2 regions of the Laedolimicola ammoniilytica genome follow, and region 1 is predicted to be linked to the other one. Evidence: riboswitches for the same ligand, from Rfam matches in the RefSeq annotation. Region 1 holds a riboswitch; the other holds the start of a gene.
What was found. Region 1 has a riboswitch for lysine ahead of dapA (4-hydroxy-tetrahydrodipicolinate synthase). Riboswitches for the same ligand answer to the same signal wherever they lie in the genome.
Positions count from the first base shown of each region.

Region 2: linked by a shared signal. The riboswitch ahead of OCV63_RS02365 (Na+/H+ antiporter NhaC family protein) and the one ahead of dapA (4-hydroxy-tetrahydrodipicolinate synthase) in region 1 are both predicted to bind lysine.

Region 1 is NZ_JAOQKC010000016.1:3,638-19,088, forward strand. Features, by position in the region: gene OCV63_RS11790 (nitroreductase family protein) at 1-117, shown strand, start outside; gene OCV63_RS11795 (PspC domain-containing protein) at 160-354, opposite strand; gene OCV63_RS11800 (DUF4097 domain-containing protein) at 406-1,266, opposite strand; gene OCV63_RS11805 (DUF1700 domain-containing protein) at 1,263-1,955, opposite strand; gene OCV63_RS11810 (PadR family transcriptional regulator) at 1,952-2,275, opposite strand; gene OCV63_RS11815 (carbonic anhydrase) at 2,534-3,100, shown strand; gene typA (translational GTPase TypA) at 3,176-5,002, opposite strand; gene OCV63_RS11825 (single-stranded DNA-binding protein) at 5,245-5,871, shown strand; gene OCV63_RS11830 (cob(I)yrinic acid a,c-diamide adenosyltransferase) at 5,996-6,481, shown strand; lysine riboswitch at 6,594-6,768, shown strand; gene dapA (4-hydroxy-tetrahydrodipicolinate synthase) at 6,860-7,750, shown strand; gene dapB (4-hydroxy-tetrahydrodipicolinate reductase) at 7,754-8,506, shown strand; gene OCV63_RS11845 (ABC transporter ATP-binding protein) at 8,983-9,942, shown strand; gene OCV63_RS11850 (ABC transporter permease) at 9,944-12,022, shown strand; gene OCV63_RS11855 (DUF4340 domain-containing protein) at 12,023-12,595, shown strand; gene OCV63_RS11860 (TIGR01906 family membrane protein) at 12,693-13,331, shown strand; gene OCV63_RS11865 (DUF1622 domain-containing protein) at 13,539-13,859, opposite strand; gene OCV63_RS11870 (L-cysteine desulfidase family protein) at 14,161-15,444, shown strand; gene OCV63_RS11875 (hypothetical protein) at 15,448-15,451, shown strand, end outside.
Region 2 is NZ_JAOQKC010000002.1:199,819-215,269, forward strand. Features, by position in the region: gene OCV63_RS02320 (LysR family transcriptional regulator) at 1-3, shown strand, start outside; gene OCV63_RS02325 (type II restriction enzyme) at 79-1,380, opposite strand; gene OCV63_RS02330 (DUF5688 family protein) at 1,453-2,448, opposite strand; gene OCV63_RS02335 (ABC transporter ATP-binding protein) at 2,821-3,942, opposite strand; gene OCV63_RS02340 (FecCD family ABC transporter permease) at 3,946-4,989, opposite strand; gene OCV63_RS02345 (ABC transporter substrate-binding protein) at 5,092-6,234, opposite strand; gene OCV63_RS02350 (hypothetical protein) at 6,231-6,689, opposite strand; gene OCV63_RS02355 (hypothetical protein) at 6,805-7,374, opposite strand; gene OCV63_RS02360 (sirohydrochlorin cobaltochelatase) at 7,400-8,623, opposite strand; cobalamin riboswitch at 8,836-9,013, opposite strand; gene OCV63_RS02365 (Na+/H+ antiporter NhaC family protein) at 9,096-10,607, opposite strand; lysine riboswitch at 10,698-10,869, opposite strand; gene OCV63_RS02370 (SIS domain-containing protein) at 10,927-12,027, opposite strand; gene OCV63_RS02375 (PTS system mannose/fructose/sorbose family transporter subunit IID) at 12,042-12,890, opposite strand; gene OCV63_RS02380 (PTS mannose/fructose/sorbose/N-acetylgalactosamine transporter subunit IIC) at 12,890-13,675, opposite strand; gene OCV63_RS02385 (PTS sugar transporter subunit IIB) at 13,712-14,200, opposite strand; gene OCV63_RS02390 (PTS sugar transporter subunit IIA) at 14,216-14,656, opposite strand; gene OCV63_RS02395 (GntR family transcriptional regulator) at 14,867-15,451, shown strand, end outside.

The DNA.
Region 1 (15,451 bases):
AAAACCTGGCTTGGCATCGAAAACGAACGCATCAAAGCCTGCATGCTTCTGGGATACCCAAACATGATCTACGCCCGCACGGTACCCCGCCGTGAAGCTCGCGTAACCATTCGTTGACAGAAAGGTCCGGCTCCAATCGGAGCCGGACCTTAGCACTACCTAGATCGCTTCTTCCGGAATAATTACCGCCGCAATAATATAAACCAACAACCCGGTTCCGCAGCTACCAAGCGACAGCAGCACCCACAACAACCGAATGAGTGTCGGATCAATATTGAAATACTCACCAATCCCTCCGCACACACCGCAAACCATTCTGTCATGTATCGAACGCAACAATTTCTTAGTTCCCATAATAAAATCCTCCATTCAGACATCTGTTCATCAAAAAAACAAACGCAACAGTTATAATTCAGAACCGGAATGCCCGGTTTCAATATCATGGCTGGCAGGCTGCTCCCCGGCAAACCTGAGAGAAATTGCCCCCATACCGCAGTCTGCGCTGATAATCCGTGCCGCCCCGTTGTCCACAGAGTGGGAAGAAGAGAGGCCGGAATAGCTGGAACCACCGATATCAATGGAGCCGATGCCACATTCCAGGTCATAATTATAATCCTGTTCCTCCCCGGCCACCGTGATACTGAGCTGCCCGGTGCCGCAATCCAGCTCCAGATCCGAACCGTCAAAATATCCAATGGTCAGTTCCCCCACATCGATATCGAGAGACGCATCCTCCGAAGTCAGCAGAGACTGGATAGTGCCTGCTCCAGCGCCGATATCCAGGGAAAACTGCCGCGCCTGAAGCCGGTCGGCCGTAAGTTCCGCAGCGCCCAGATCCAGCTCCATTTCCTCCAACACGCGGTCCGGAAGCAGAATCTCCAGTTCCAGGGTGGCCTTCCCTTTGGGACGTTCATCCTCCAGAACCAGCATATCGCCGTCCTCCACCGATTCCTTAAAATACTTCCCGGCATTCCGGGCTTTTACAGAGATATGGTCATCCTCCGATGTGCCAATCGTAACGGATGCATAATGGACGTCCAGTTCCAGCCTGCGGATAGCGGAATCATACGTATACTCGGAAGAATCTCCGCTATTGCTGTCTTTATTTTGTCCATGGCTCCTGGATAATGAGGGAGCCGTATAAGAAAGATTTCCGGCAAGCTGCTCCGGTTTTGCCCCTAAAAGGAAGCCAACGCCGACTCCTATCATTCCCAGTGCCGTCAGAACAGCAGCTAAAATCAAACAAATTTTTGTAAAACGTTTCATCGAATGACACCTGCCTTTCGAAATGGAAATTTAATCAGATTGACAAGTCCCTGCACCAATACGGGTACGACCTTCAACGCAATCCATAACAGCGCCAGCGACAGCAGAATCCCAAGCGCTGTCAGCAGGCAGCCTGCGCCTACGGTGGCAATTCCAAGAGCCGGTACTGCAAAGAGCTGAACCAGCCCTACGCCGATCACAAAGATTCCGGCGATAAAAATGACGATTCCGGAAACCAGAACGGCTGCTACGGTCAGAACCACTGCCAGAAGGAGGCAGAACAGAACTGCCAAAAGGCCAAAGCCAACCGGAATCACAAAGGGGCCAAGTATTATGCATAAAAGCACGATGGCGAGTATCTTCCACAGATTCCGTTCCTTTTTCGGAGCAGTTTTTTCAGTGCTTTCGGAAGCAGTCGAAGGGGAAGCCGCAGGCGCAGTCCCATTTTCAGCAAAACGTGTATCCCGGTATCCCTGCTCGGAAAACTCCGAAGCGTCGTCGGACAGACCGGCCTTGATTTTCCGGGCTACCTGCTCCGGACTGCCAAGCTCCCGGAGAATTCGCGCTTCCTCCTCCGGACCAGCATCGTCAAAATAATCATGATAGTACTGAAGGGCTTCTTCCCGCTCATTTTCAGAAATATCTGAGAGCAGAACCTGAAGCTGCTTCATAAATTCCGTTCTTGTCATGTCTCCTCACTCCCCACAAACAAATTGGAAATCCGGGTGGAATAAAGTGTCCACTCGTTCCTGTACAGATTCAACTGTGCCATCCCGGCCTCCGTAATCCGGTAGTAGCGGCGGTTTCTCCCGCCGAACTCCATGTCGTAGGTCTCCAGACAGCCATCCTTCTGAAGCCGTCGAAGCACCGGGTACAGTGTTGATTCGGAAATGTCGATAGCCTGTCGGACATCCTGGGTGATCTTATACCCGTAGGTTCCCTGAGTCTCGTGCGATACGACCGCCAACACAATGGCATCCAGAAGAGCGGCTCCCGTATTAGAAACCATGCAATCCACTCCTTATTTTATGCAATATAATTTTATAATATTATACGTCATATAGTATTATCGGATGACTATACTATACGATATATAATATCGTTTTGCCAATAGGGTTCATAAAAACTTAATAATTATCGGAAATGCTTTATTTGACAGCCTCCAGACCAGCATTTTATAATAAAAAGAAAACGTCTCCCTACGGGGATACCTGGATGCGCTGCGCTGCGAACATGCGCAAACAGAGGAAAGGAAAGGGGCGAAACAATGCAACCATTTATTATGACGGCAGATAAGGCCGTGAAAAAGTTAAAGGACGGCAATAAAAAATACCTGGACTCCGAGACCGGAAAGGGCAATATCTCCAGGGCGCTGCGCCTGTATACGAAGGAGCACGGCCAGCATCCCTATGCGATCATTGTCACCTGTTCCGATTCGCGTGTGATTCCCGAAAGCATTTTCTCCGCAGGCATCGGAGACCTGTTCGTTATTCGCGTGGCCGGAAATGTCATTGACGATCATCAGCTGGGTAGCATCGAATATGCAGCCAGCCATCTGGGCAGCCCGCTGATCGTAGTGCTGGGCCACACTTGCTGCGGTGCGGTGGACGCGGCGATCCATCACGACCCGGATGGCTATATCAAATTTATTACCGACGAGATTAAGCTGGCCATCGGAGACGAGAAGGATGATTTCAAAGCCTGCTGTCTGAATGTGCAGCGCAGCATGGATCTTATCGAGCATAGCCTAGATATTGTGAAAATGGAAGAAAAAGGAATGCAGGTAGTGGGAGCCGTGTACCACATCGAGGACGGCCGCGTGGAATTTCTGTAATCCAAATCGAAAAAAGCTATGAACCGCTGCCGTAGTGGCAATGGTTCATAGCTTTTTTATTTCAGTCTTAAGCTCTTAAGCTTTCTTAAATCCGGCTCTCTTTCTCAGGGTCGGATCGAGAATCTTCTTACGGATTCGAAGAGATTTCGGTGTAATCTCCAGAAGCTCGTCCGTATCGATGAACTCCAGGCACTGCTCCAGGCTCAGTACCCGGGGCGGGGTCAGCTTCAGGGCTTCGTCGGCGCTGGAGGAACGGGTGTTGGTCAGCTTCTTGGTCTTGCAGACGTTCAGTTCGATATCCTCGGCCTTACCGTTCTGGCCGATGACCATGCCTGCGTAAACCTTCTCGCCCGGTCCGATGAACAGGGTACCGCGCTCCTGGGCGTTGAACAGACCGTAGGTGATAGCTTCGCCTGCCTCGAACGCAATCAGAGAGCCCTGCTTCCGGTACTGGATATCTCCCTTGTAGGGGCCATAGTTCTCAAAAATGGTGTTCAGCACGCCGGTTCCCTTGGTGTCGGTCATGAACTCTCCTCTGTATCCGATGAGACCTCTGGCCGGAATCAGGAACTCCAGACGGGTGGATCCGGTGCCGTTGCTGTGCATATTGATGAGCTCGCCTTTACGCTCGCCCAGTTTCTGGATGACATTTCCCGCGTACTCGTCGTCCACGTCGATGTAAGCGCGCTCCATGGGCTCCAGCTTCTTGCCCTTCTCGTCGGTGTGATACAGAACCTCAGCCTTGCTGACTGCGAACTCGTAGCCCTCGCGGCGCATATTCTCGATGAGGACGGACAGATGCAGCTCGCCTCGTCCGGAGACTTTAAAGCGCTCAGTGGATTCGGTTTCCTCTACGCGCAGGCTGACGTCGGTGTTCAGCTCTCGGAACAGACGGTCGCGCAGATGGCGGGAGGTGATATATTTACCCTCTTTACCGGCCAGGGGGCTGTCATTTACCAGGAAATCCATGGAAATGGTCGGCTCAGAAATCTTCTGGAACGGAATAGCCACCGGGTTCTCCGGGGAGCACAGGGTATCGCCGATATGGATGTCCGCAATGCCGGAGATAGCTACGATGGAACCCACAGTTGCTTCAGATACATCTACCTTATTCAGACCGTCAAACTCATAGAGCTTGCTGATCTTGACCTTCTTAAATTTGTCCGGATCGTGGTGGTTTACCATGACCATATCCTGGTTGATACGGATGGTACCGTTGTCCACCTTGCCGATACCGATACGGCCCACGTACTCGTTGTAGTCAATGGTGCTGATCAGTACCTGGGTTCCGGCATCCGGATCTCCCTCGGGAGCCGGGATGTAGTCCAGAATAGTCTCGAAGAGCGGCGTCATATCCTTGGGCTCGTCGTCCAGGTTCCGCATGGCGTAGCCGGCCTTGGCGGAAGCGAAGATGAACGGACAATCCAGCTGCTCGTCGGAAGCGTCCAGATCCATGAACAGCTCCAGAACCTCGTCTACCACCTCAGTGGGGCGGGCCTCAGGACGGTCAATCTTATTGACGCAGACGATAACCGGAAGGTCCAGGTCCAGGGCTTTCCGAAGCACGAATTTGGTCTGGGGCATGGAGCCTTCGAAAGCGTCGACCACCAGGACGACACCATTTACCATCTTCAGAACCCGCTCTACCTCGCCGCCGAAATCCGCATGGCCCGGGGTATCGATGATGTTAATTTTCACGCCCTTATAGGTAACGGCGGTATTCTTGGACAGGATGGTAATACCTCGCTCACGCTCGATATCGCCGGAGTCCATGACGCGCTCCGCCACCTCCTGGTTGGCGCGGAATACGCCGCTCTGCTTTAAGAGCTCGTCTACCAGTGTAGTCTTACCGTGGTCTACATGGGCAATAATTGCAATATTTCTGATATCTTCTCTTTTCATAAAACAATTCCTCAATGTAAATAGATACTTCGTCAACCTTTACAGTTTATCACATTTTCGGCCAATTACAAGGGAAATCTGCTTACTCAGCGTACTTTTTCAAATGCAACCTAGAAAAAATTTACAGAAACGGTTCTAATTGGAAAATCCTGGACATATATATTTATGAATAATACAGGAATCCGGCGGAAGTATGCGCGAAAATGCCATTTCCAAGGGGAGAAGAAGGGAGAACACAAACTATGTCAGATAAGGTAATTGAGAACAACCAGGTGTCGGTAAGCGGAGAAATTGTATCGGGATTTACGTTCAGCCATGAGGTATTTGGTGAGGGCTTCTATATGGTGGATATTCTGGTCCGCCGCCTGTCCGATTCAGCGGATCAGATTCCGGTGATGATATCCGAGCGGCTGATTGACGTATCCGGGGATTACGTGGGAGAATACATCCGCATCGGCGGACAGTTCCGCTCCTACAACCGGCACGAAGAGAAGAAGAACCGGCTGGTGCTGTCGGTTTTCGCCAGAGAGGTGGAATTCCTGGACGGGGAAATGGAAAATGCCAAGACGAACCAGATCTTCCTGGACGGCTACATCTGTAAGCCACCGGTGTATCGGAAGACGCCTCTGGGCCGGGAGATCGCGGATCTGCTTATCGCGGTAAACCGCCCTTATGGGAAATCGGACTACATCCCCTGCATCTGCTGGGGCCGGAATGCCCGCTTCGCCTCAGGCTTCGAGGTGGGAGGCCATGCCCAGATCTGGGGCAGGATCCAGAGCCGGGAGTACGTGAAAAAGCTCAGCGAGACCGAGTCCGAGCGGCGGATTGCTTATGAGGTGTCGGTGAGCAAGCTGGAGTATGAATACTGAACTTGCAATTCCTCCTGTTTTGTTGTATGATGGGCTTAATTATCGAGGCATTCAGAAACAAAGGTTCACAGGCGGATTCTGAGAAGCGTCTGTGGACACAGCGAACAACAAGGGAGTATGGAAAATGGGAAAAGCACATGTAACTGTCTTTTGCGGTAACGGAAGAGGGAAAACCTCAGCGGCGCTCGGACAGGGAATCTTCGGAGCCAGCGCAGGGAAATCCGTCATTATCATACAGTTCCTGAAGGGAAAGATTGGCGAGCGCATTGATTTTATCAAGCGTCTGGAGCCTGAGATTAAAGCCTTCTGCTTTGAAAAATCCGATGTGAACTATGAGGCGCTATCGCCGGAGGAACAGAAGGAAGAAGCGATGAATATCCGCAATGGCCTGAACTTCGCCAGAAAGGTACTGACCACGGACGGCTGCGACGTCCTGATTCTGGATGAGGTACTGGGACTGATCGATAAGGGTATCCTGACGGTGGAAGAGCTGAAGACATTGCTCGAAGCCGGAGACGGCGATACGGAGCTGATGTTGACCGGCATCCGGATGTATGATGAGCTGTATCCGTACGTGGACGAGGTATTTCGCATCGACACCTTGAAATAAATAAAGACAGGTGTATCTGCCAGGCGGACAAAAAACATGAGATGTCCGGAAAGCGTTGACAAGCGGTACACACTGTGCTAATCTGAACATAATTGGTAACAAATTAAATAGGAAGAAAGATAGAGGTTGCGTTTTCCATTAGTACCTTTTCGGATATGGCAGGCATAGACGAAGAAGAGGGAAAGGGGCCGACGCCGAAAGAGATTGTTTCCTGTGAGTGGTTTCTTGGGCATACCGTGAAGAACGATATGACTGTCATCAGTTTCTGATGGGGCGCTATCCAGAGAGCAGTATCATAAAGCAGATTCTTTTGGGGCGGCCTTCACGGGTACGCCTCATTTTTTAAACCTTAGATTCATTTAGCAGGAGGAAATGAAAATGGCTATTTTTAAGGGAGCAGCAGTTGCAATTGTAACACCGTTTCTGGACAATGGAGAGATTAACTATCCGAAGCTTTCTGAGCTTCTGGATTACCAGATTGAAAATGGCACAGACGCCATCGTCATCTGCGGAACCACCGGTGAGTCATCCACACTGAGCCACGAGGAGCATCTGGAGGCGATTCGCTTCACCGTAGAGCATGTGAAGAAACGCGTGCCGGTTATCGCCGGAACCGGTTCCAATTGTACGGAGACTGCCATTTATCTGTCCCGGGAGGCAGAAAAATACGGCGCGGACGCACTGCTGGTGGTGACTCCTTACTATAATAAGGCGACCCAGAAGGGGCTCATCGCCCACTATACCGCAGTGGCAGAGTCCGTAAGCCTGCCCATCATCATGTACAATGTGCCGTCCCGTACTGGCTGCAATATCCAGCCCGAGACAGCCGTAGCGCTGGCTAAGAATGTCAGGAACATCGTCGGCATCAAGGAAGCCAGCGGCAATATCTCTCAGGTAGCGAAGCTGATGCAGCTGGCAGACGGATGCATCGAGCTCTACTCCGGAAATGACGATCAGGTAGTTCCGATCCTGTCTCTGGGCGGATACGGCGTTATCTCTGTACTTTCCAATGTGGCGCCGAGACAAACCCACGACATGGTCATGAAGTACCTGGAGGGCGACACCGCAGGCAGTCTTGCCATCCAGATGAAGGCCATTCCGGTCATCGACAAGCTGTTCTGTGAAGTGAATCCGATTCCGGTAAAAGCAGCCCTGAATCAGATGGGCTTTGAGGTCGGCCCCCTTCGCATGCCGCTGACCGAGATGGAGCCGGAGCACCAGGCGCAGCTGAAGCAGGCAATGATTGATTTTGGAATCGAGGTAAAATAACAAATGACAAAGATAATACTTCACGGCTGTAACGGCCGTATGGGACAGATGCTGACGGGACTTCTGAAGGAGGATCCGGAAGCAGAAGTGGTAGCAGGCGTAGATGGTTACACTGGTATCGCCAATAACTATCCGGTATTCACAACGATTGATGAGTGTGATGTACAGGCTGACGTAGTCATCGACTTTTCCAATGCAAAGGCGGCAGATGGCCTGCTGGATTACTGCGTACGGACCAAGACGCCGGTTGTTCTGTGTACCACAGGTCTCTCCGAGGAGCAGCTTGTCAAGGTAGAAGAGGCGGCTAAAGAAACCGCGGTTCTGAAGTCTGCCAATATGTCTCTGGGGATTAACCTGCTCATGAAGCTCTTAAAGGAAGCGACTCCGACTCTGGCGGCAGCCGGATTTGATATCGAGATCGTAGAAAAGCACCACAATCAGAAGCTGGATGCTCCCAGCGGTACCGCCCTGGCCCTGGCTGACTCTATCAACGAGGCTTCTGACGGAGCTTATCACTATGTATACGACAGAAGCCAGGAACGCAAAAAGCGCGACAGCCGTGAAATCGGCATCTCCGCTGTCCGCGGCGGCACCATCGTAGGCGACCACGACGTGATTTTCGCAGGCACCGACGAAGTCATCACCTTTGAGCACCGGGCTTACTCCCGCGCTGTATTTGGTAAGGGAGCGATTCAGGCAGCTAAGTTCCTGGCGGGAAAACCGGCGGGTAGATATGACATGAGCGACGTGATATAACCAGTTCAGGCAAGCTTCTGTGCAGGCAGATACTATGCTTGCATAAGAATCTGCCTGTATGGAAGCTTGTGTTGAGCGCCATGTCATGAGCAAAAATGAGCTGCGTAGCAGCGGAGAGCTCCGGAGGAGCGCTTTTGCGAATGGCGCGCCTGACTGAACGTCCCTGTTCACAAAACTTTCACTCAAAAATCACAGAATCCATTCAGAAAAAACACAAAAGAGGAATATCCTTAGACAGATACGTCTGCAGGGATGTTCCTCTTTTTTCGCTCTATAGGAAATACCGTGTTACATTAAAATGTGAAAGTCATGATTCCTATAGAGCAAAAAGCCCCTCCGGGGGATCGCACTGCGGCGGAATGGAATCATGTCGCTTATGCGACCCGCCGCAGGCGGAGAATCCTGCTTCGCAGGATTCTTTCTTATTACAGAAAGGAGCCAACAGGCAGTCGATGAGAGTGAAGGAGGAAAGAAACTTGATCGAAGTCAAAGACCTGGTGAAACGCTACAGCAAAAATACTGCAGTGGATCACTTGAATTTTCACGTACAAAAAGGTCAGATCTACGGATTCTTAGGCCCCAACGGCGCCGGAAAATCCACCACTATGAACATGATGACCGGCTATCTGGCTCCTACTGAGGGCCAAATCCTGATCAACGGCCACGACGTAGCTGAAGAGCCCATGGAAGCCCGGAAATGTATCGGCTACCTGCCGGAGATTCCGCCGCTTTATCCGGATATGACTGTGCTGGAATATCTGCGCTTTGCTGCAGAGCTGAAACAGGTGCCGAAAAATGACCGGAGCAGCGAGGTGGAGCGCGTCATGGGCGAAACCCGCATCAAAGACATGGAGCACCGCCTGATCCGCCATCTGTCCAAAGGCTATAAGCAGAGAGTGGGACTGGCCCAGGCTTTGCTTGGGGATCCGGAGGTTCTGATTCTGGATGAGCCCATGGTCGGCCTGGATCCCAAGCAGATCATCGAGATTCGGGAACTGATCCGCGGGCTTGGACAAAAGCATACGGTTATATTGAGTTCCCATATTCTGTCGGAGATCACCAGCGTCTGTGACCATGTCCTGATCATTTCCCATGGAAAGCTGGTGGCCAGCGACACGCCGGAAAATCTGGGCAGCTACATGAAGCATTCAGACGCAATGGAACTGCAGGTGCGGGGAAGCAAAGGGGCCTGCGAGCAGGCTATGGAGCTTTTGAAGCAAGTAGAGGGGCTGGAAGTGAGGACCACGCCCGCGGCGTTGGAGGATGTGTTCCTGGAGCTGACTGATGAGGAAAATAATGGAAATTCTGATACGGCAGCAAGACAGGAAAAATCAGAGAGCTTTTCACTTGGGAAAAAGAAACAGAAAACAGAAGACACAGAAGAGAAAGCGGTTTCTGTGGAAGAACAAAAATCTGACGAAAAGGAGGAACAGTAACATGTGTGCGATTTACAAAAAGGAACTGCGGGCGTATCTGACCTCCATGACCGGCTACATCTTCATGGCCGTGCTGTTGGCTGTCACCAGCCTGTACTATGTGGCCAACTGTCTGGTGGGCGGCTACCCGGCCTTCGGAGCTGTTCTCTCCTCTGTTTATTTTGTATTGCTGATTATTGTGCCGGTTCTGACCATGCGGAGTATGGCTGAGGAAAAACGCCAGAAGACCGACCAGCTCTTGATGACAGCGCCGGTTTCCCTTTGGAAAATTGTGTTGGGCAAATACCTGGCCATGGTGACGATTTTCCTGATTCCCATGGCGATTTTGTGCCTGTATCCGCTGATTCTGCTGCAATTCGGAAGCGTCTCATTGCCTATGGCCTATACTGCGATTCTGGGCTATACCCTGTTCGGCGCGGCGTGTCTGGGAATCGGGCTGTTCCTGTCGGCCCTCACCGAAAGCCAGGTTATCGCGGCGGTGCTGACCTTCGGCGTCCTGTTCTTCCTGAACATGGCCTCCGGCATCGCCAATGTCATCGGAGCCAGCGGCGTCCTGGCGTCGGTTTTGAACGCCCTTTGCATCTACCAGCCGTTCATTAATTTCGTGCAGGGGATGTTCGATCTGACTGGCGTCCTGTACTATGTGACGGTCATCATTCTGTCCCTGTTCCTGACAGTGCAGCTCATGCAGAAAAAGCACGGCACCTATCGGGCCAGCATGGTGGTCTTCGGCTGCGTGGCTGCGGTGCTGGTGAATCTGATAGCAGGAAAGCTGCCGTCCCAGTACCTGAAATACGACGCCAGTGACCAGAAGCTTTTCACCACCGGCGACCAGACGGCGGAGATTGTAAAAGGCCTGGACGAGGATATTACCCTCTACCTGATTGCCCAGCAGGGCAGCGAGGACGCCACCTTACAGGAATTGCTGGATCGCTACGCAGGATTATCCTCCCACATCAAGGTAGAGACGAAGGATCCGGTGCTTTACCCGAATTTCGCCTCCCGGTATACCAGTGAAAATCTGTCCGAAAACAGCGTGCTGGTGGTGGGACAGAACCGTTCAAAGGCTGTGGATTACTATGATATCTATCAGTATAGTATGGATTATTCCACTTACAGCAGCTCCTTAAGCAGCTTCGACGGCGAGGGTCAGATCACCAGCGCCATTGCCTATGTAACCGCCGAGGATATGCCGGTCGTCTACACGCTGACCGGTCACGACGAGGCAGAGCTGAGTACCACAGTCACTTCTTCCATTGAAAAGGAAAATATTGAATTAAAATCCTTGAGCCTGCTGACGGAGGAGGCTGTGCCGGAGGACGCGAAAGCTGTTATTATCTACGGTGCGATTTCCGATATTTCAGCGGATGAGAAAAATAAACTGGAAACCTATCTGGAGCAGGGCGGACAGCTTGTGATGCTGACTGGCTACACGGACAAGGAAACGCCGAATCTGGACAGCCTGCTGAGTGACTATGGAATCGCTCTGGCAGAGGGTCTGGTACTGGAGGGCGACAGTCAGCATCACCTGCCCAATTATCCCTATTATCTGCTGCCGACGATTCAGAGTTCCACGTATACATCGGACGTCAGCTCCCGCAATGTTCTGCTGGCCTTTGCCCAGGGCATGACAGAAAGCCCGGATATCAGTGACGATCTGACCTATGAAAGTCTGCTGACCACCTCCGCCCTGTCCTATTCCAAGACCAACCTGGAATCCGAAAATCTCGATCAGGAGGAGGGCGATATTGCGGGGCCCTTTGACCTGGGTGCTGTCGTCACCAAAACCATTGACGAAGACACAGAAGCAAAACTCATCGTGTTCTCTTCTGAGACTCTGCTGGATGAACAGGTAGACAATATGGTATCCGGCGGCAACAGCACAATGTTTCTGAATGTGATGAGTCAGTTGGTAGACCATGAAAACACCGTTTCTATCGAGCCCAAAAGTATGAGTACCGAATACCTGACGGTAAGTGCGGGCAGCGCTATTTTCTGGGGGATTCTGACGATTATTCTGCTCCCGCTGTTTCTGCTCATTACAGGGGGCGTTATCTGGTTTGGAAGGAGGAAACGGTAGATGACGAAAAAGAAAAGACAGGTAAAGCTGCTGGCGGCGATAGCCGCCCTGGCTGTCCTGACTCTTGTCTATGTTCTGGTTAGCCGGGCAGACTGGAATCATGAGGAAGACGAAACCACGGAAGAAATCGAGGTTTTAAGCGTAGCGCCTGCGGAAATCAGTGAAGCCGAGATCACGAATTCCTATGGCACCCTGTATCTAAGCTATGATGGCGAAACCTGGATCAGCCCGGATAACCCGGAGATGGATCTGAATCAGGATGCTCTGGCGACCCTGTGGAATCGGTTGAATCCGCTGTCTGCTGTCCGGGATCTGGGCGAAGCGCCGGAGGACTTAAGTGCTTACAGTCTTGCTGATCCGGCTGTCACGATCCGGATCATCCGCGATGACGGTACGGAACTTACTGTCTCTATCGGCAGTACGGCTTCGGATGGAAATGTGTATGTGATGACTTCGGAAAGTGATCATATCTATACCTGTGACAGTTATCTGGCGACGGCTTTTACGTGCAGCTTACGTGATTTTGAGGCGACTGTTGAGGAAGAACCGGGAGATAGCGAGTCTGCGGAATAGAAGGACGGACGGGTCGGGGCTTTAGAACCCACAAACCACTGGAAATGTGGAAGAAATTCCTTTATACTGAAAAAGACGTCTGTAAAGGAGAATTACTATGAAGATAAAAGCATGGAGCATCCTGCTCTCCCTTATCCTGACTTTGACGCTTATTTCCCTGGCTGTCGTCCTGACCCTGGCCTGCAAGCCACTGTATTATCTGGATATCCACGCACTCCATATTCCGGAAACTACCGGCTATACGATTTCGGAGATTAAAGCGAATTATGACGCAGTCATCGACTACAGCCTGAGCTTCGGAAATGCTCCGCTGGAATTTCCCACGTTTCCCATGTCGGAGGGCGGGCGCATTCATTTTGAAGAAGTAAAGAACATCTTCAATCTTTTTAAATGCATGGCTATCTTCGGTACACTGACAGGTGCCGCCGGGATTCTTCGGCAGCGCCGTAAGCAAAGCTATGGATATCTGAAGCTGACGGCTATCCTGACTGTGGCCCTGCCAGCCGTTATCGGAGCAACCGTCGCCCTGAACTGGGACTGGACTTTTGCCGCGTTTCATGAGCTCGCTTTCAACAATGACTACTGGCTCTTCGACCCTGCCACCGACCCGGTTATCAATATCCTGCCGGATGCGTATTTTCTGCACTGCGCAGTTATGATTCTGGTGCTGGTGATCCTGGGAAGCCTTATCTGCGGTCTGATTTACCGGCGAGTACAGAGAAAGAATGTGAAATAAGAAGAAAAACAGAAAGTAAAATAGAATGTAATATAGAGCGCAAACGGCTGCCCGACAGAATCACCTGCGGGCAGTGGGGATTAACGCGGATATGAAGCAGAGTATCGAAGATATCATGGAATGTTAGTTATAGAAATGAAACAAGAACAGAGGCTGTCACTTCATTCGTGGAGCGTTTCTGTCTTTCTAATAATATTAAATCGTGATTTATTTCTCCTCTTCCTTAATCTCCCAGTGAATCAAGAACGTCAGCGCAGCCCTGAGCGCAATAATTCCTGCCACCGTTCCGATTTCTTTCCAGTCCCGGACCACTACGGTTCGCAGGATCTCGCTTCCCAGCTTAAATTCCAGACCCATGGCCAGCCCCCGGGCCAGGGTCAGCTTTGTGTCCGGAGAGCGGTGCAGGTAACTCCAGAAGCCCCGCAGGCCTGAGAAAATGATAATGCCCACGCCGATAAATTCAAAGAGCAGAATCGCTCCGTCCACGATATTTTCCAGAATGAGGTGCAGTAATTCTAAAAATTCCATAGTAAAATCCCCCCGATTTTCTAAAGTAAGATAAGGACAGTATAACATAAGTTCACACATATTGATATAGGTTCCATCGTCATTGTCAACGCCCCCCCTGAAGTCACGCATGGAATTTACCAGATCATAGGAATTTCAGTTCCGAAAGAAGAGAGGCAGCAAGAAAGCAGCCGATGTTTTTTTAGCTGGGCAGTGAATGCTCGGGGGCGTTTTTTATGTCAAATTGCTGATTGACAAACTGTAGACTGAATGATAATATGCCATTAATAATACTACTAATAATATCAGAGGAGGGAAGAATATGTTAAAGAAAGAACTGGAGGAGAGCTACATACGTATACTGCAGAGAGAACTGGTGCCTGCATTGGGATGTACAGAACCTATTGCGCTTGCTTATGCAGCGGCAAAGGCCTGCAAAGTACTGGGACAGTTCCCGGAAAAAATGATTGTGTATTGCAGCGGTAATGTAATAAAAAATGTGAAAGCAGTAACGGTACCGAATTCAGGCGGAATGCGTGGAGTAGACGCAGCCTGTGTACTTGGGGCAGTAGGCGGAAATGCAGACAGAGAGTTAGAGGTTTTAGAGGATATCACAGAGGAAGACATAAAAAAGACAAGGAAGCTGTTAAAAACAGATTTCATTGAATGCAGGCTTCAGAAGGATGTGGAGAACTTATACATTGTAGCTGAGGTATATGCAAAAAATCATTCGGCAAAAGTAAAAATAGTCAACCGGCATACGTTAATTACAGAGATTGTAAAAGATGAAAAAGTAATCTATCAGATAGATATGGCAGCTGAGAACAGCAAGGAAGATTATGCAAAGCTGACGATTCGTGATATTTTGGAGTTTGCAAATACAGTAGCGACAGATAAACTGAAGAATGTTTTGGACAGACAGATAGAGATGAATCAGGCTGTTTCCAATGAGGGAATGAAGAATCCTTACGGTGCTGAAGTAGGAAGAACCTTAATGGAAAAAGCGGATTCAAGTGTACGGACCAGAGCCTGTGCCTATGCAGCTGCAGGATCTGATGCCAGAATGGGAGGCTGTTCTCTGCCAGTGGTGATTAATTCTGGAAGCGGTAATCAGGGAATGACAGTAAGTCTGCCAGTCATTGTATACGCAGAGTATCTTGGAAAGTCAAGAGAAGAATTATACAGAGCATTGATTGTAAGTAATCTGGTTGCAATTCATCAGAAGCATTATATAGGAAGCTTATCCGCGTTTTGCGGCGCAGTCATTGCAGCCAGCGGCGCGGGAGCGGCAATTACCTATATGATGGAGGGTTCTTATGAAGCAGTATCAAGAACCATTGTAAATACAGTTGCGAATGTCGGGGGCATTGTATGTGATGGAGCAAAAGCATCCTGCGCTGCTAAAATTGCCTCTGCAGTAGATGCGGCGATTTTAGCGCATAGCCTGAGTATGAAGGGACGTACGTTCCATGAAGGGGAAGGAATTATACAGGATACGGTAGAAGAAACGATACAGAGTGTCGGATATGTGGGCCGAGTGGGAATGAAAGAAACAGATCACCAGATCCTGAAAATTATGTTGAATCAGGTTCAATTTGAAAAATAAGATATGA
Region 2 (15,451 bases), on a different contig from region 1:
TAACCGTTCTTCTCCGCCAGGCGCCGCTGCTATGCCGCATATATGCAGTCCGTCAAAACTAATCTCCTGTGTTCTCTCCTACAGCCTGGTCAGATGAAAGATCCACTCCAGCCACCGCTCCACCGAGCTGGCCCGCCGGGCGATCTGTCCCTCGTTGCAGACGTGCAGTTCCCGCATCCGCTGTCCGATGACCTTCTTATCGGGATAGCGGCCTGTCTGCGTGCCCTCATCAAAGAATTCCGCGAAAATTCTGTGCTCCAGCATCAGCTCCACCAGCTTCAGCTGCCGGGGCTTGTAATTCATCCGAAAGACCTTCTCGCCAAGCCCGGTCAGGCGCACCAGCACCTGCCCGCCCACATTTTCCTTCTCAAAGAGCCCCAAATACCGCCCTGCATTATAATAATAATCCGACTGCCGCGGGTCAAAATCCATCAAATCCGCGATCTGCCCGGGCGTCAGCGGATTCCCGTACAGATTCTCCAGCAGGGAAATGATCCGCTCCATGGAATTAGCCTGAATAAACGGAACCGGCGTCCCGTCCATATCATCGTCCGTCCGGATGGCTGTGCGCTCCCGCACCCCTCGAAGCTCCGTAAGGCTAATCCGCGTATCCTGCATGGAATAATTCTTTGCCTGCACCAGCTCGATGGATGAATAATCCTCCGGATCCGCGAACCGGTACTCGAACAATCTGTAAATCATATTGGAATACACGGAAAAAACCAGTCGGATGGGCTTCTTCACCCGGGTGCGCCACAGGCGGTACGGATAGTACAGCTGCCGGATATGAAAATCCGGGTGTACCACATTTTTGGCTTCCATGATAACCACTGAGCGGGCATTTTCAAAGCCGCCATCGATCTCGCACTGGGCATTTTCCACATGGATCTCCCGTGGAATCCCCCGCACCGTATCCACCCGGAAATCGAAGACGCCCGTGCCCATGCGCCCATTGAAGGTGGCGTCATTTTTCCCGTCCCCGAGAAAATCGTCGAGAATACCGGACAGGGTCAGCGCGTGAATGGCATTGGCCTCTGAGCTGATGTTATTGACGTCGATGGACTCGTACTCCGGCATGTCCACATGGGTCATCCGGGTCACATGTTCATGAAGCTCCGGGAGCTCCTGATACAGCAGAAAATCACCCATCACATAGGAGGTCCGGCTGTCCGGCAGGAGATTCAGCTTCCGCTTCCGCAGAGCGTCCGGCAGCGCGTCAGAGCTGTCCCATTTGGCCATAAGCCGGGGCTCCCGGAATTCCCGGATCTGATCCGCTTTGATTTTGTATACCCCCTTTTGTTCCACCGTTTCCGCAATCGGGTATTTTTCCAGCAGCCGTTTCCATGCCTCATTTGCAGAAAGCGTCGTCTTCTCCGCCATATCGGTACCTCTTCATTTCCCATAATCTATGTAATCCACACCTCTGTGTCTCTTGCAGCTACCCGCGCGCCGTTAAAATTCCACCGTCTTAAAGCTCCCATCCTCCGCATCATAGAAAAATACCTTCTGGGACAGTCGCTCCGCCTCCCCGCAGGTGCGGTTCAGATGCTTCAGGCTCCGCAGAATCCGGATAGGAAGAATGGTTCCCGCCGGGTGGATACAGGCCTCATTAACGCTGGTAAAGGCCACATAATAGCTCCCGCCGGACAACCGGGCCAGCCGTTCCTTTACGCCCGGGTAAAAGATGGCGATGGCTCCGTTCAGCTTCCGGGTGGTCGTAAGCAGCGGCGCACGCTCCGGATCAAGCTTCTGAATAGCGCTGTTCTCCGACATAAATTCCCCTTTTTCATAGGGCGCATGGATACAATCCACCGGATCCAGGTACAATCTGGGCGGCGCGGCCACATACGTATTCAGCATGGCGTCCTCCCAGACCCGTTTTCTGGGCAGCTTCCAGCCATCCGCCGTGGTCCGCGGTACCTTGACTGTCCCCAGCCCCCGCTCCCCGTCATACACAGTCAGATAAAGCACCAGCGCCACGTCACCGTAACGCTCGTAGACATATTCCCGCAGTTCCCGCCTGCAGTCATTAAAACAGACAGGCCGAATCACCAGCTTGTCCCGGATCTGCTCATAATTGTGCATCTGCTCCAGCACGCCGGTCTCCATCATTTCCCCGGCCGCGTGCAGACTGTCCTGCACCTGCTTCCAGACACTCTCCCAGCCTTCTTCCATCTGCCGGTCATAAAGCTCTTCCAGGGAAAACCGGGAAATCTGTTTCATCTGCTCGTTCTTCGCTTTGGCGACCGTCACGTAATCGCCTATCAGCACGTCTGACTCCGTCTGATTGTACCGAAGATTCGTCTCCCGGACAAACTGCTCGTCATACCTGACGTCGCCCTCAGAAAGGCCCTCCGGGTAGAACTGAACCTCTCCAGGCTTCACTCCCAGTTCCCATTTTTCGGTAAGCTGCGTCAGAAAACTGCTGCAAAACTCCTGATATGTCACACCATATCCTCCTTTATTTTAGCTGTATTGGTCGGAACTTTCAACCTCCTTATCTTCTGTAGGTGTAGATACCCGGCGATCGCTCTTATTTCGCACAGGCTTCTAAAGCTGTTTGTCAAAAAAATCATGGGATCATGGGGAAGAAACGCCCCGGTGATGCAAAAGATTAATCTGATAGTTGAAGCATAGCACATCGTAACGGGCCTGTAAATTATTTCCGTTCGACAGGTTTCGGGAAACTGCGACAAGGCTTCTCCTTCTTCTACAAAATTCCGCTCTGCCTTATGAAAAATCGGATTTCTCCGGCAAAATTTTATAAAAGATGATATAAAAAATGAGAAGTGACAACCGCTTGCTATCACTCCTCGCTTTTTAAATTACATTATTTTCCATTTTTTCTTTCTGCCTTGTATACTCCAGGAGCTCACACAACCCTGCGGTCATCCCAATGTTTCCGCCGTCCTCCGGCAGCTTCACCGTGCAAATCACCCGCTCACAGTCGTCGATCAACTGCTTCGCCTCCGCGATCTGCTTCTCTCCCATTACCTGAAAGGCCGGTACACTGACCGTCCGCACCGCCAGCGCCTTCGCCGACGGATAATCCAAATCATTTTCCCACAAGATCCCCGTCGCGAAGGGAATCCGCTCCCGTTGGAGCCGTCGGAACACTGCCGTGCCTGTGCCGTTTCCGGCGATGACAAAGATCTTTGGCTCTCCGTCCACCGCCGGGAGCTCCAGATCGCCTGTCAGCTCGTCGTAGGTTCCCAGTGTCATGCCGTAGAGCTTCGGAATATACCCTTCGGTAAAAATCTCCTCCGGCGTACCGAACCGGTCCACCTTATCCCCCCGCACACAGGCGATTTTGTCTGAGATACGGCCTGCCAGATCCAGCTCATGCAACGACATGATGACAGACAGATTTCTTGTCCGTGACATCTTTTGAATAATGGAAAGAAATTCCAGTTTGTAACGGATATCCAGGAAGGACGTGGGCTCGTCCAGCACGATGATATCCGGCTGCTGACAAAGTGCCCGGGCCAGCATTACCCTCTGCTTCTGCCCATCGCTGGTCTTCGTGTAATCCCGATCCGCCAGCTCATGGATATGTACCAGATCCATGGCCTCGTCCACCACCGCCCAGTCCTCCGCGGAGAGCACGCCAAACTTGCCCGTATAGGGGTAACGGCCTGTGGACACCACGTCCCGGCAGGTCATCATTTCCGGATGGATGCGCTCGGTCAGCACTACAGAAAGCTTCTGAGACAATTCCTTGCCGCTCAAATCCCCCATGGCTTTGCCATCCAGCACCGCCACGCCGCCTAAGGGCGCCAGCTGTCGGATGATACTTTTCAGAATCGTAGTCTTGCCCGCGCCGTTGGGGCCGATGAGAGTCAGGATTTCACCCTTTTTCAGGCCGATTCGGATGTCTTTGATCAGGGGAACGCCGTGGTAGCCGACGGTCAGCCCTTCCGTGTAGAAATAATAGGTATCCATATGCTACTCCGCCCTCTCCTTCTTTTTGTGAATCATGATGTAGATGACCACCGGCGCGCCGAACACCGCCGTCACTGTACTGATGGACAATTCCGTCGGCGCAAACATGGTCCGGGCCAGCAGGTCGCAGAACAGGCAAAAAGCCGCTCCACCCAGGAAACAGGCCGGAATCATCAGGATAGGCTTCGCCGTCCCGAAAAGATTCTTAACCAGATGGGGCACCGCGATTCCCACGAAGGAGACCGGACCCGCAAAGGCCGTCACACAGGCCGACAGGACGCTGGAAAGCAGCACCAGAAGGACCCGGAATACCTGCACGTTCAGGCCCATATTTTTTGCGTAGGCCTCTCCCATCTGGTAAGCGCTGATGGGCTTGGACATGAGAAAGACGCAGATAGCTGTAATTCCCACCACGATGGCCATAATCAGCACATTGTCCCAGGTCATGCCGGAAAAGCTTCCCTTGGACCAGTTGTGCAGATTCACGATGTCCGCGTCATCCGCAAAGGTCACCACGAAGTCCGTCACAGCCGAACAGATATAGCCGATCATGACACCGCTGACAATAAGCATGGACATCTGATCCATGACCCGTGACATGAGAATCACAAAGCCCATACAGAGCATGGCTCCCGCAAAGGCCGCGATAATCAGGACCCAGGAGCTTAAAGCAAACGCATTTCCCAGGGCTGCCACCATGACCAGGGCCACCACCAGCTTTGCGCCGGATGAGATCCCCAGTGTAAAGGGACCCGCGATGGGGTTATGGAAGAAGGTCTGCAAAAGATAGCCGGACAGAGCCAGGCCGCCGCCCAGGATGCCTGCTGCCGCCGCCCGCGGAAAACGGATTCCCATAACGATATCCGTATAGGTGTCATTGTTCCCATTTTTCCCCAGAACCTTTGGAATCTCCGCCAGCGGAATGTTCACGGTTCCGATGCAGATGCTTAAGACCACAAAAACCAGCACCAGCAGGGCCAGTATCAGAAATGCAGCCCAGTATCTTCCTTTATTTCGGGCATTTCTGCCGCCTGTTGTGTTACCCATTGTTCCCGTTCCCTTCTGTCACTGTGCAAATTCTCACAGCTATCGTGTGTCTGTTATCCGGTGCATACTTTCCGGATCCCTCTCTTTGCGTTCCGAAGCGTATCAGTTTAACTTGTAAAGATAAGTCAGATCCCCGTCGTCCCCCACCAGCATCCGGTGAATATCCGACGTAATCGTACCCAGCTCCATGGTAGACTGATACAGATTCTTCATGGTACAGTACACATGACCCTCCTGCACTGCCCTGAATTTCCCCAGCAGCGGGCTTTTCGCCAGCAGCTCATCCACCGAGGAGAGCTGTCCCTCTATGGTACTGTTGTAAATGATGTAATCCGCGTCCTTCGCCCCTGTGTAGAATTCCTCCATCGTCATGGACAGGGTAGATGTGGCGTCCTCTGCATCTCCCAGATCCTGGAAAATATACGTGCCGCCCGCCAGCTCGATCATCTTCGGCAGATAATCCGCTGTTTTCCGCACATTGGCCTCGCCATTGCTGGTGATATAGAAAAATGCCACCGTCTTGCCCGTAGCTTCTTCGCCGCTGATGGCCTTGAAAGCATCCGCCTCACTGGCAAAGGCCGCCTCAGCCTCTTCCTCATGGCCGGTCAGCAGGCCGTAAAGCTTCACCCACTCGGTCCTGCCTAAGGGGTTCGGCTCATAGCTGGAATGATCTATCAGCACCGGAATTCCGAATTTATCCAGCTGCTCCTGCACCTCCGGCGTATGGGAAATCATGGTGTTCTCGATGGCCAGACCGCAATTTTCCGCCAGAATCTGCTCATAATCCGGCGCGGAATATTTGCCTGCATAGAGAATGTCGCCATTCTCCATGGCTGCCTTCGCCGCGTCGATATACCAGCCGTCGGCTTTGGTGCCGCTGAATCGAATACTGTCCAGGGCGTCCAGGGATACGAACATGTCCATGACCGCCGAAGCCACCAGATATATATTCTGAATGGGCTGCTGAAGTACCGTGATATCCTTCGCCAGATCCTCCGGCGCTTCCTTATCCTCCGGAACCACCAGGAAGCGTCCGCCGTCCGTGATGGTTATCAGTGAATAGCCGCCCTCATAATTGTCAATGGTAAATTTCTGCGCGTATTCCAGCTTCGTGCTGTCCGTATAAGTCAGCTCGTCACTGATATCCGTGCTGTTCTCTGCCGTGCCGGAACCGCCTGCTCCACAGGCCGTAAGTCCCAGACACATAGCCAGGCACAGAAAAAGTGCCATCAGTTTCTTTTTCATGCCTTTGTATTCCTCTTCTTCCGCATCACAGTCGCCGCAATCGCTGCCGCTACCGCAATTATCACAATACCTGCTGCCGCCGTGGTGGAGCCCGCTCCTCCCGTGCTGCCTCCATTCTCTCCCTGAATAGAATCTGACGCAAAGGTCAGCGTATATTCTACCTCATGGGGCGTACTCATGGCCGTCGTATCGCCAATCACATCGATCCCCTCGTCAAAGACCTCCACCGGAATCTCAAAAACCGAATGCTCGTCTGTACTCACCGGAAGATACTTCTCGCCGCCCACGATCATATAGTCGTAGTGATTGCTGCTCCAGGTAATCTGGGCCACAGCCTGTCCGTCCTCCACGGACAACGCGGCAGGTGACTCAATAGTGGCCCGGCCGCTGCCGCCCTCCATGGCCACTTCTACCGTATAATTACCGTCCGCCAGCTGTAAATCCTCGATTGTCATTGTCTTACTCCTTCTATTTGAATTTCCTATAATTGGAACAAGGGGACTGCCGCAAAACGTTCTGCACATTCTACAACAGCCCCTGTATGTAAGATCCTATAATACTTCTAAAATACTAGTCCTGAAGAAGCTCCGGGTTGGATACGCTGACCTTATGGTCGTACCATACGCCCTTGGTTCCGATCAGCGCCAGGTCGAATTCCTCGTCCAGTGCGGGAACCGGTACGTCGAAGGCATTGGCCTCCTCCGGCTCTGTACCATCGCCGAAATCTACGGTCTCTGCGGTCGGCTGCAGAAGCTCTGCGCCATCCTTCTGGGCATCCTCTGCCAGACCTTCATACAGATTCACAATGTTCTTGGAAGGCATAACCACATGAATGGTCATCTGTCCGTCCTTTACGGTCAGCGTTCCCTTTCCCTCGTAAAATTCATTTACATGGAACATACTGCTGTCTGTGTTGAAGTCTGCCGTGTAGATGCCGTCCTCCAGTGTCGCTGCTGCAGCTTCTTCTGCGTCAGCCTTTTCCGGCTCCGCCGTTTCTTCTGTCTTGGCAGTTTCCTCATCGGAGTTTTCCGCTTCTGTGGTAGTCTCTGCAGCCGGCGTCTCCGCCTTGCTGCCGCAGCCCATCAGCAGTGCGCAGCTTATAACTGCCATTCCCATTAACGCGATGATTTTCTTCTTCATTTCTTTTCTTGTCCTTTATCCTTACTTATTTCATAGCCTCTGCGGTATGAGCAACATAGAGATTCTGGATTGCCTCGATCTCGCCCAGACCTGCGATCTGGCAGTCTACGCTTTCGAACTTGCCGGATGCGTTGAACATGCTCTTCCAGGAATCGTCATCGTCGCCTGCCATGTCGTTGTTTGCATGGTCGCCTGCAACTACCATCAGCGGACGAAGTACAACCTTGGTGTAACCGGCCTCTGCAACTGCGTTAATCACATTCTCACATGCAGTATCTTCCGGCTCGCCCTCTACGGTTCCGATAAATACGTTCTCATATCCCAGATCCTTCATCTGTGCCTGCATCTGGCTATAGGAAATCTTTGCGGTATGGGAGGTACCATGACCCATGAATACAAATGCCACGCCATCCTCTTTTGCTGCGTCCAGAGTATCGAAACCAGCCGTCTTTACAGCCTCAGCAGTAATAGCCTCGGCAACAGCCTTCTTGTCTGCGTTGATTGCGGAAGCGTCTGCTCCAACCTCGCCCAGAAGCGGCTCAGCTACCTTTACAGACTCAAATTTATCCTTGTATGCGTCTACCGCCTCCATCAGCTCGTCGTACTCAGCGCCGTGCATCAGATGGGTCGGCTGTACAACCAGGTTCTTTACGCCGTTGGCAACTGCGCGATCCAGAGCCTGATCCATGTTGTCAATTGCCTCGCCGTCGCGGGCCTGGATATGGTTGATGATGATCTGCGCGGTAAAGGCACGTCTTACGGACCAGTCCGGATTTGCCTCTGCCAGAGCGTCCTCGATACCCTTGATATCAGCTACACGGCTGTCATTGAAGGAAGTACCAAAGCTTACTACCAGCAGCTCGTTCTCGCCGATCTCGTCCTGGTTTCTCGGATCATCCTTGGAAGCGTCTCCGGTGTCGCGTCCGAAGTAATCCGGGTCAGCGTTCTCGCCCTCTACCAGCTCCTTCTGAGCGTCTGTCAGAGCGTCCCATGCTTCCTTGGCTGCCTTACAGTCAGCGTCTGTGGTCTCTGTTCTCTCCTGCACATAGATCTTGTCAATCAGGGCTGCTACGTTGTCAGCTGCAGCCTGATCTGCGTCCGCGTCGTCTGCAGTCTCCTCTGCAGCGTCTGTGGTCTCTTCCGTAGTAGTAGTGTCTGCAGCCGGCGTCTCAGCCTTGCTGCCGCAGCCTGCCAGCATGGATGCTGTCAGAGTTGTTACACATAACAGTGTTACAAGTTTCTTTTTCATTTTCTTTTCCTCCTGCAAAAATTTTTCAGTTAAATGAAATTCATAAGATCAGAAGGAATCTGCTAAAAAATCCGACGTTCCTGTGGATCGTCGGATTTTCAGTCGTCAGCTTTACATCTGTTCGCCCATCCACGCAAAACAGCGCTGTGCGGAACAGCTGTGTCTATACCCCATCTGGCACTATCAATCCTCGTGATCCGGAATCTTTCGACTCCATGCGCCGCAGTCTGGCAGGTCTCCTGGCTTACAGTACAAGCGCTGCTTATCGTCTTCCCGATGGCTCAGTGACGTATGATAAGCCGCTCCTGCATACAGTGACGAGATCGCGCAGGTCTCTCACCTGCTTCCCTATTCTCCGTTTTTTAACGGCACCAGCTGCTTCTTATTTGATTTCACATAACCTACACAAGCATTATAGCAGTCTTTCTGAAATAATCAACTGTTTTTCCGCTATTTTTTCTTCCTTTTTGCATTATTTCGCCCGTTTTTTCATAAATAACAGATAAGCGAGCAGCAATATGATTCCTACCGGCAGAGAAATCAGCGCAGACTGGGTAAATCCTGCCACAATATAGGTAATAAAGGAAATCACTGCTACACTGACCGCATAGGGAAGCTGGGTGGACACATGGTTTACATGGTTACACTGGGCTCCCGCAGACGCCATAATGGTCGTATCGGAAATCGGGGAGCAGTGGTCGCCGCAGACAGCGCCCGCCATGCAGGCAGAGATGGCCACGGTCATCAACGCCGGATGGGTGGTCTGGAACGCGTCTACCACAATCGGAATCAGGATACCAAAGGTTCCCCAGGAGGTTCCGGTGGCAAAAGCCAGGAAGCATCCAACCAAGAAAATAATAGCCGGAAGCAGAGCAACCATACCCTGAGAGCTGCTCTTAATCAGATTAGCCACGAACTCCGCGGCGCCCAGGCTGTCTGTCATGGCCTTCAGGGTCCAGGCGAAGGTCAGAATCATGATAGCCGGAACCATGGCCTTGAAGCCCTCGGGAATGCAGTTCATGCACTCCTTGAAGCCCAGGACCTTACGGCTCACATACAGCAGAATCGTGATGACCAGGGCGAAAGCACTTCCGATGGCCAGACCGATGGACGCGTCGCTGTTGGAGAAGGCGGTCACGAAGTCCGCGCCGTCAAAGAAGCCGCCGGTGTAAATCATGCCGATGACGCAGCAGATGATCAGGGAAAGAATCGGAATCAGCAAATCTTTTACGGAACCATTTCCCACGTTATCCAGGCCTTCTGCGTTGCCGTAAGGTCTGTCCGGCGTAGTAAACAGGTCGCCCTTCTTTGCGTTGTCCTCATGGACCTTCATGGAACCGAAATCAATGTTCAGAATTGCTATCGTAATCATCATAACGATAGTCAGAATCGCGTAGAAATTATAGGGAATCGCGCTGACAAAAAGCGCCAGTCCGTCCTCACCCTCTACGAAACCGGTTACGGCCGCCGCCCAGGATGAAATCGGGGCGATGATGCAGACCGGAGCCGCCGTGGCGTCGATGAGGTACGCCAGCTTGGCACGGGAAATATTGTGCTTGTCCGTCACGGGACGCATCACGCTTCCTACGGTCAGACAGTTAAAATAATCATCGATAAAAATCAGCACGCCCAGGGCTACGGTCACCAGCTGCGCGCCGGTGCGGGTCTTGATATGCTCGCCGGCCCACCGTCCGAAGGCCGCCGAGCCTCCGGCCCGGTTCATCAGTGACACAATGGCTCCCAGGATAACCAGGAACACCAGAATTCCCACATTGTAGCTGTCGGACAGAACGCCTACGATTCCATCCTCAAAGATGTGAAGCACCGTTCCCTCGAAGCTGAAGCCCGAGTAGAACAGGCCTCCCACCAGGATGCCAAGAAACAGTGAGGAATACACCTCCTTGGTAATCAGAGCCAGAACAATCGCTACTACAGGCGGCACCAACGCCCAAAAGGTAGCATACATAACAGGTACATAATCCATTTTTAAAATCTCCTTCCCTCGAAAACAGTCGAAAAAAAGACCGTGAGCACATACTTCCCGACTGTACTCACGGTCCGAACTTCCCCTTCGACCTATGATAGCTCTCCACAGTCCTGTGACAGTCTGACGCATATTCTGCGGCAGCCCAGAAACCCATCCTTCGGAACGGATGAATCCCTTCGGCGGTCTTCCCTTTCCCGGCTGACTGGTTCCGACCTTATGTCAACCGATACTCCTGAAGCCCCGCGCCTCTATCATTTTCTAAAATTGCCTATGTGGCTATCCTATCACGGAATGGGAGGAAGATCAAGTGTTTCTACTATTTCTCTGCAGGATAATGATCCCGTACTCCATCCAGCTTCTTGCTGCCAATCCGTACGTGGAAATTCGGATCTTTCGGAATATCCGGATTGATACCCAGATCCTGCGGAGCCAGGCATGCAACTACCTGCATGGGAATGATATACTCCCACGCGGAAAACAGCGGATCCTCTACAAAATCACAGAGCAGATACTTGTCACTATATTCCTCTACTCCCTCCGGAGATCCGATGAAGTAATTATGGGGTGTCCAATCGCTCAATATCTCTATCAGCTTTAATACACGGGGCTTGTAATCTCCCTTGGAAGCCAGATAGAAAATATGTGCGCTGTCTGTAATGGAATTGTAGATACCATGGAAAAATTCTTCAATATCATATCCGGTTACACCCTGACGGACAGTTTCCAGAACCTTTAAGGCTCCCTCCAGTACATCGGCATACATTCCATCGTATCCGACTACAATAATTCTCTTAGCCGGGAGGAATTCTTCCTTGATCCTGCCATACCATTCTGTTGCGGCCTTTGTCACATTTCCCAGGTTATCGATGACCTTATTCATTCTTTTCAGATAAGCATCTACAGTAGCCTGATCGGTAATGCCCTTGGCCAGAGCCAGCTCCGTCAGCATCATCATCAGCGTCACAGTAGTTCCTGCATAGCCCTTCGTTTTTGCTCCGCACTTTTCATTACCCACCTCAATCCGGGTTTTCGTATCCGCATGCTCAAAAACAAGTGCTGTGGGATTTTCAGACACTGCTGCTGTATACAGTCCTTCTGCAATAGCAGCGTCCAGGCCTTCTACTGTAGAAAGGCTTTGTCCACCCTGGGACATTCCGATCACCAACGTATTCTTATTGAATACCTTTTCGCTGCGTGCAAACTGTGTCGGATACATGCAGAACACCTTCCGGTTCAGCAGCTCTTCCAGATAATTCTTGGCAGAAAGTCCTGCATGATAACTGGTGCCTGAACCAAGCACATAGATCTGCTCAATATTTTTGTCCTTAAAATATTCTACAAATTCCTTTGTAATCTCTTTTCTGTTCTCAATGATTTCTCTCAGAACAACCGGAGTTTCACAAATATAATCATACATTTTTGTCTTTTCCATTAGAAAATACCAATGACAGAACCAATAATTCCTACGATAATCATACCCCAGAGAATTGTGGTTGTCTTAATTCCTTTCTGTAATAATTTGTAAGTTCCGAGTGTCAGACACAACGGCAGGAATCCTGTAATAATCGCATCAAAGATATCCTGCACTACAATTTCCGCACCGGAAATTGTAAATACCAGCGGTGTGGAAAGTGATACCATGGACGCTGCCATAGAACCAACTACCACCAGACCCAGAATCTTTGCGGCCTCGGTTAACGCTGCAATTACGCCTCCCTGAGACAGGCCCGCCAGGAAATTGACACCACTCTTATAACCAATACGCAGTCCCTGATAACGCACCAGGAAATGCGGGATATTGTAGATAAGGAGGAACAGAATGGCACCTAAAATGCTTCCCTGTGCTGCCAGGCTGGCACCGATACCTGCACCGATAATACGGAAGGTTCCCCAGAAAAAGGAATCACCAATACCTGCCAGAGGCCCCATCAGTGCTGCTTTTACTGCATTGATAGATTCCTCATCACATTCTTCCCCTGCGTCCTTGGCCTTCTTGAATTTTTCCTCCATAGCAATTGCTGCACCTGTGATAAAGGATACAATAGCCGGTGTGGTATTAAAAATCGCCAGATGTCTCTTTAAAGCTTCGGAAGCTTCCTTCTTATCCGGATACAGTTTCTTCAGAGCCGGAACCATCTGATAAGCAAAGCCTACATTCTGCATTCTTTCATAGCAGAAGCATGCCTGCAACGGGAAAGAACGCCAGAAAGTTTTCTTAAAGATATCTTTTGTCATAACGGATTCTTCATTAGCCGTTGTGTTCGTCATATTCTCTGCCATTACAGTTCACCTCCCAAATCATCAGATGCTGCCGGAGCAGCTGCTTCTTCTGTTTTCTTATTTCCTGCATACTGGAAAATCACATAGGCAATTGTCGTACCGATGACAGCTGCTCCTACGGTATTCACACCGAGAAGTGCTGTAATTGTCCAGCCCATGAAGAAGAAAGCTACATTCTTCTTGTTAAACAGAAGCTGCATCAGAATGGCAATTCCAAGTGCCGGAAGCATACCGCTGGCTACAGAAAATCCATTGATTACACTCTGCGGAATTTTATCAACAAATGCACTGATAACGGTAGACCCAAGCAGTGCACCGCAGAATACCAGCAGGAAATAAGCAACAAAGAACAGAATGGCGCCGCCCCAGAGAGCGCGGTCAATTCCTTTATAATCACCATTTTCTGCTGCCTTATCTGCCTGATGTACGAAGTAGCCATTGACAGTTCTACAAAGAATACCTACCAGCTGTCCTAAGGTTGCAATGGGCAGTGCCAGGGCTACTGCTGCACTGACATCCAGCTTGGCACTGATGGCAAATACGGTAGCAAGAATACTTCCGGATACGGTGTCAGGCGGTGTGGCGGAACCAATTCCAACTACACCCATCATAACCAGCTCCAGAGAAGCTCCAATAATAATACCTGTCTGTAAATCTCCCAAAATCAGACCTACCAGTGGTCCAAGAACCAATGGCCGATCCAACATACACATTCCGAATACACGGCTGTCCCAAATACCGATACCGCCCAGAATACCAAGCAGTACTGCATGAATTATACCCATAACCTACACTCCTTCTTTTGAATCTCTCTGTTTCTGTTACCTTGCAAAACTTTTTCTGATATCTGCTGTGGTCAGGCGCTTCGATGTAGGATCTGCCTGCATCACAAGCTCAGCCCCTTTTTTCTCCATGCTGTCCATCACAGCGATATCATCTGCATCCATGTAAGAATTCATATCAATTTTTTTCTTTCCTTCTCCGCTTCGGAGTCCGCCCAACAATACATCCTTGATCGCTCCGTTTGTCCGATCGTACAGATATTCCGCATCCTTCATATCTTTGCAGATTACCATAATCGTACGTGCTGCATGCTTTGGGTTGTTGATCACTGCTACTGCTCCATCCAGAGATTTCATGGAAAGTGTTACCTCCGGCGGTGTGGCCAGTTTAAAAGCCATCTGCATGGTCGCATCTGTAATCAGCTTATCGTTTGCCACTACAATCGTGTCAATCTTGTAATAGTTTGTCCATGCCACGGCTACCTGTCCATGAAGAAGTCTATCGTCTACACGCAATACTTTAATCATCGTTTTCCTCCAATCTTACAGTTCCCCGTCATCACTGATGGATACGGGTTCTGCCTGCTGGTCATTGACCAGTATAATCGTATCTCTGGCTTCCGCCAAAGCTGTACGAATCTGCCTCAGATTTTCTTCTCTGTCATCCGTAAGTTCCAGCATAACCAGTGACACCAGCAATCCCAGATTCAGGCCGCTTACCAGATAAATCTCCGGATGCTCCGCCATAATTCCAATGGCTGCCTGTGTGGTACTGCCGCCCGGCAGATCTGTAATCAGAATCGTCGGCCAATCATTCTCAAAGGAAGCGATCGCATCATTCAGTTTTTGCTTCGTCTGTGCAATGCTTTCATCCATGGTAATGCTCAGCGCTTTCAAATTCTGAACTTCACCGAGAATAAATCTGCAGGACTGCGCAATTCCCTTGGAAAATTCCCCGTGTGTCAGTAAAACAATGTTCTTCATAAGCACCTCCTATAAATGTATATACATTTTACTATATGCTACTACACTTTTACCCTCTTGTCAATCCTATTTTTATATACTTTTAATAATTTTTATTCCATTTCCATTATTTATATCTGCCTTTTTTCTATCTCCCTTGACTTTTTTCATTTCCCCAGCTATCATAAGTATATACAAATATGTGTAAATATAGAAACAAGGAGATTACGATTGAAAAATTCACCGCGGTATCTTGCCATCGCACAGGATATCATCACTCAAATTCAGGAAGGAAAACTTCGCCCTGGTGATCAGATTATGACAGAGGCACAGCTGTGTGAAGAATACGTAGTCAGCCGTATGACCGTCAATAAAGCACTGACTACCCTGGTTACTAAAGGATTTGTGCGCCGTGTCTCCGGAAAAGGAACCTTCGTTCTGGACCAGCAGGTTACCAAATACATCGGAGCTGCCTCGCCCGGAAGCTTTTCCCGTGATATGGCTTCCATTCACACCAAGCCCGGTGCCATTCTGGTAGAATATCGTGTAGTCCGTGCTTCTGAATTTCCGTCTGTAGCTCAGCAGCTGGAGCTGCATGAAAATGATTTTCTGCACTATATCCATCGAATTCGTACCAGCGACGGGATCCGGATTGCTTTAAGTCACACTTATATTCCCTGCAAATATCTTCCTGCTGTTGATGTCTCTGCTTTGGAAGGATCCCTCTATGAATATCTGGATGAAACCTACCATGTACATCCCCAGGCACTGGATTACAGCTTTGCAGCCCTGCTTCCTACCAACCGGCAGAAGGAG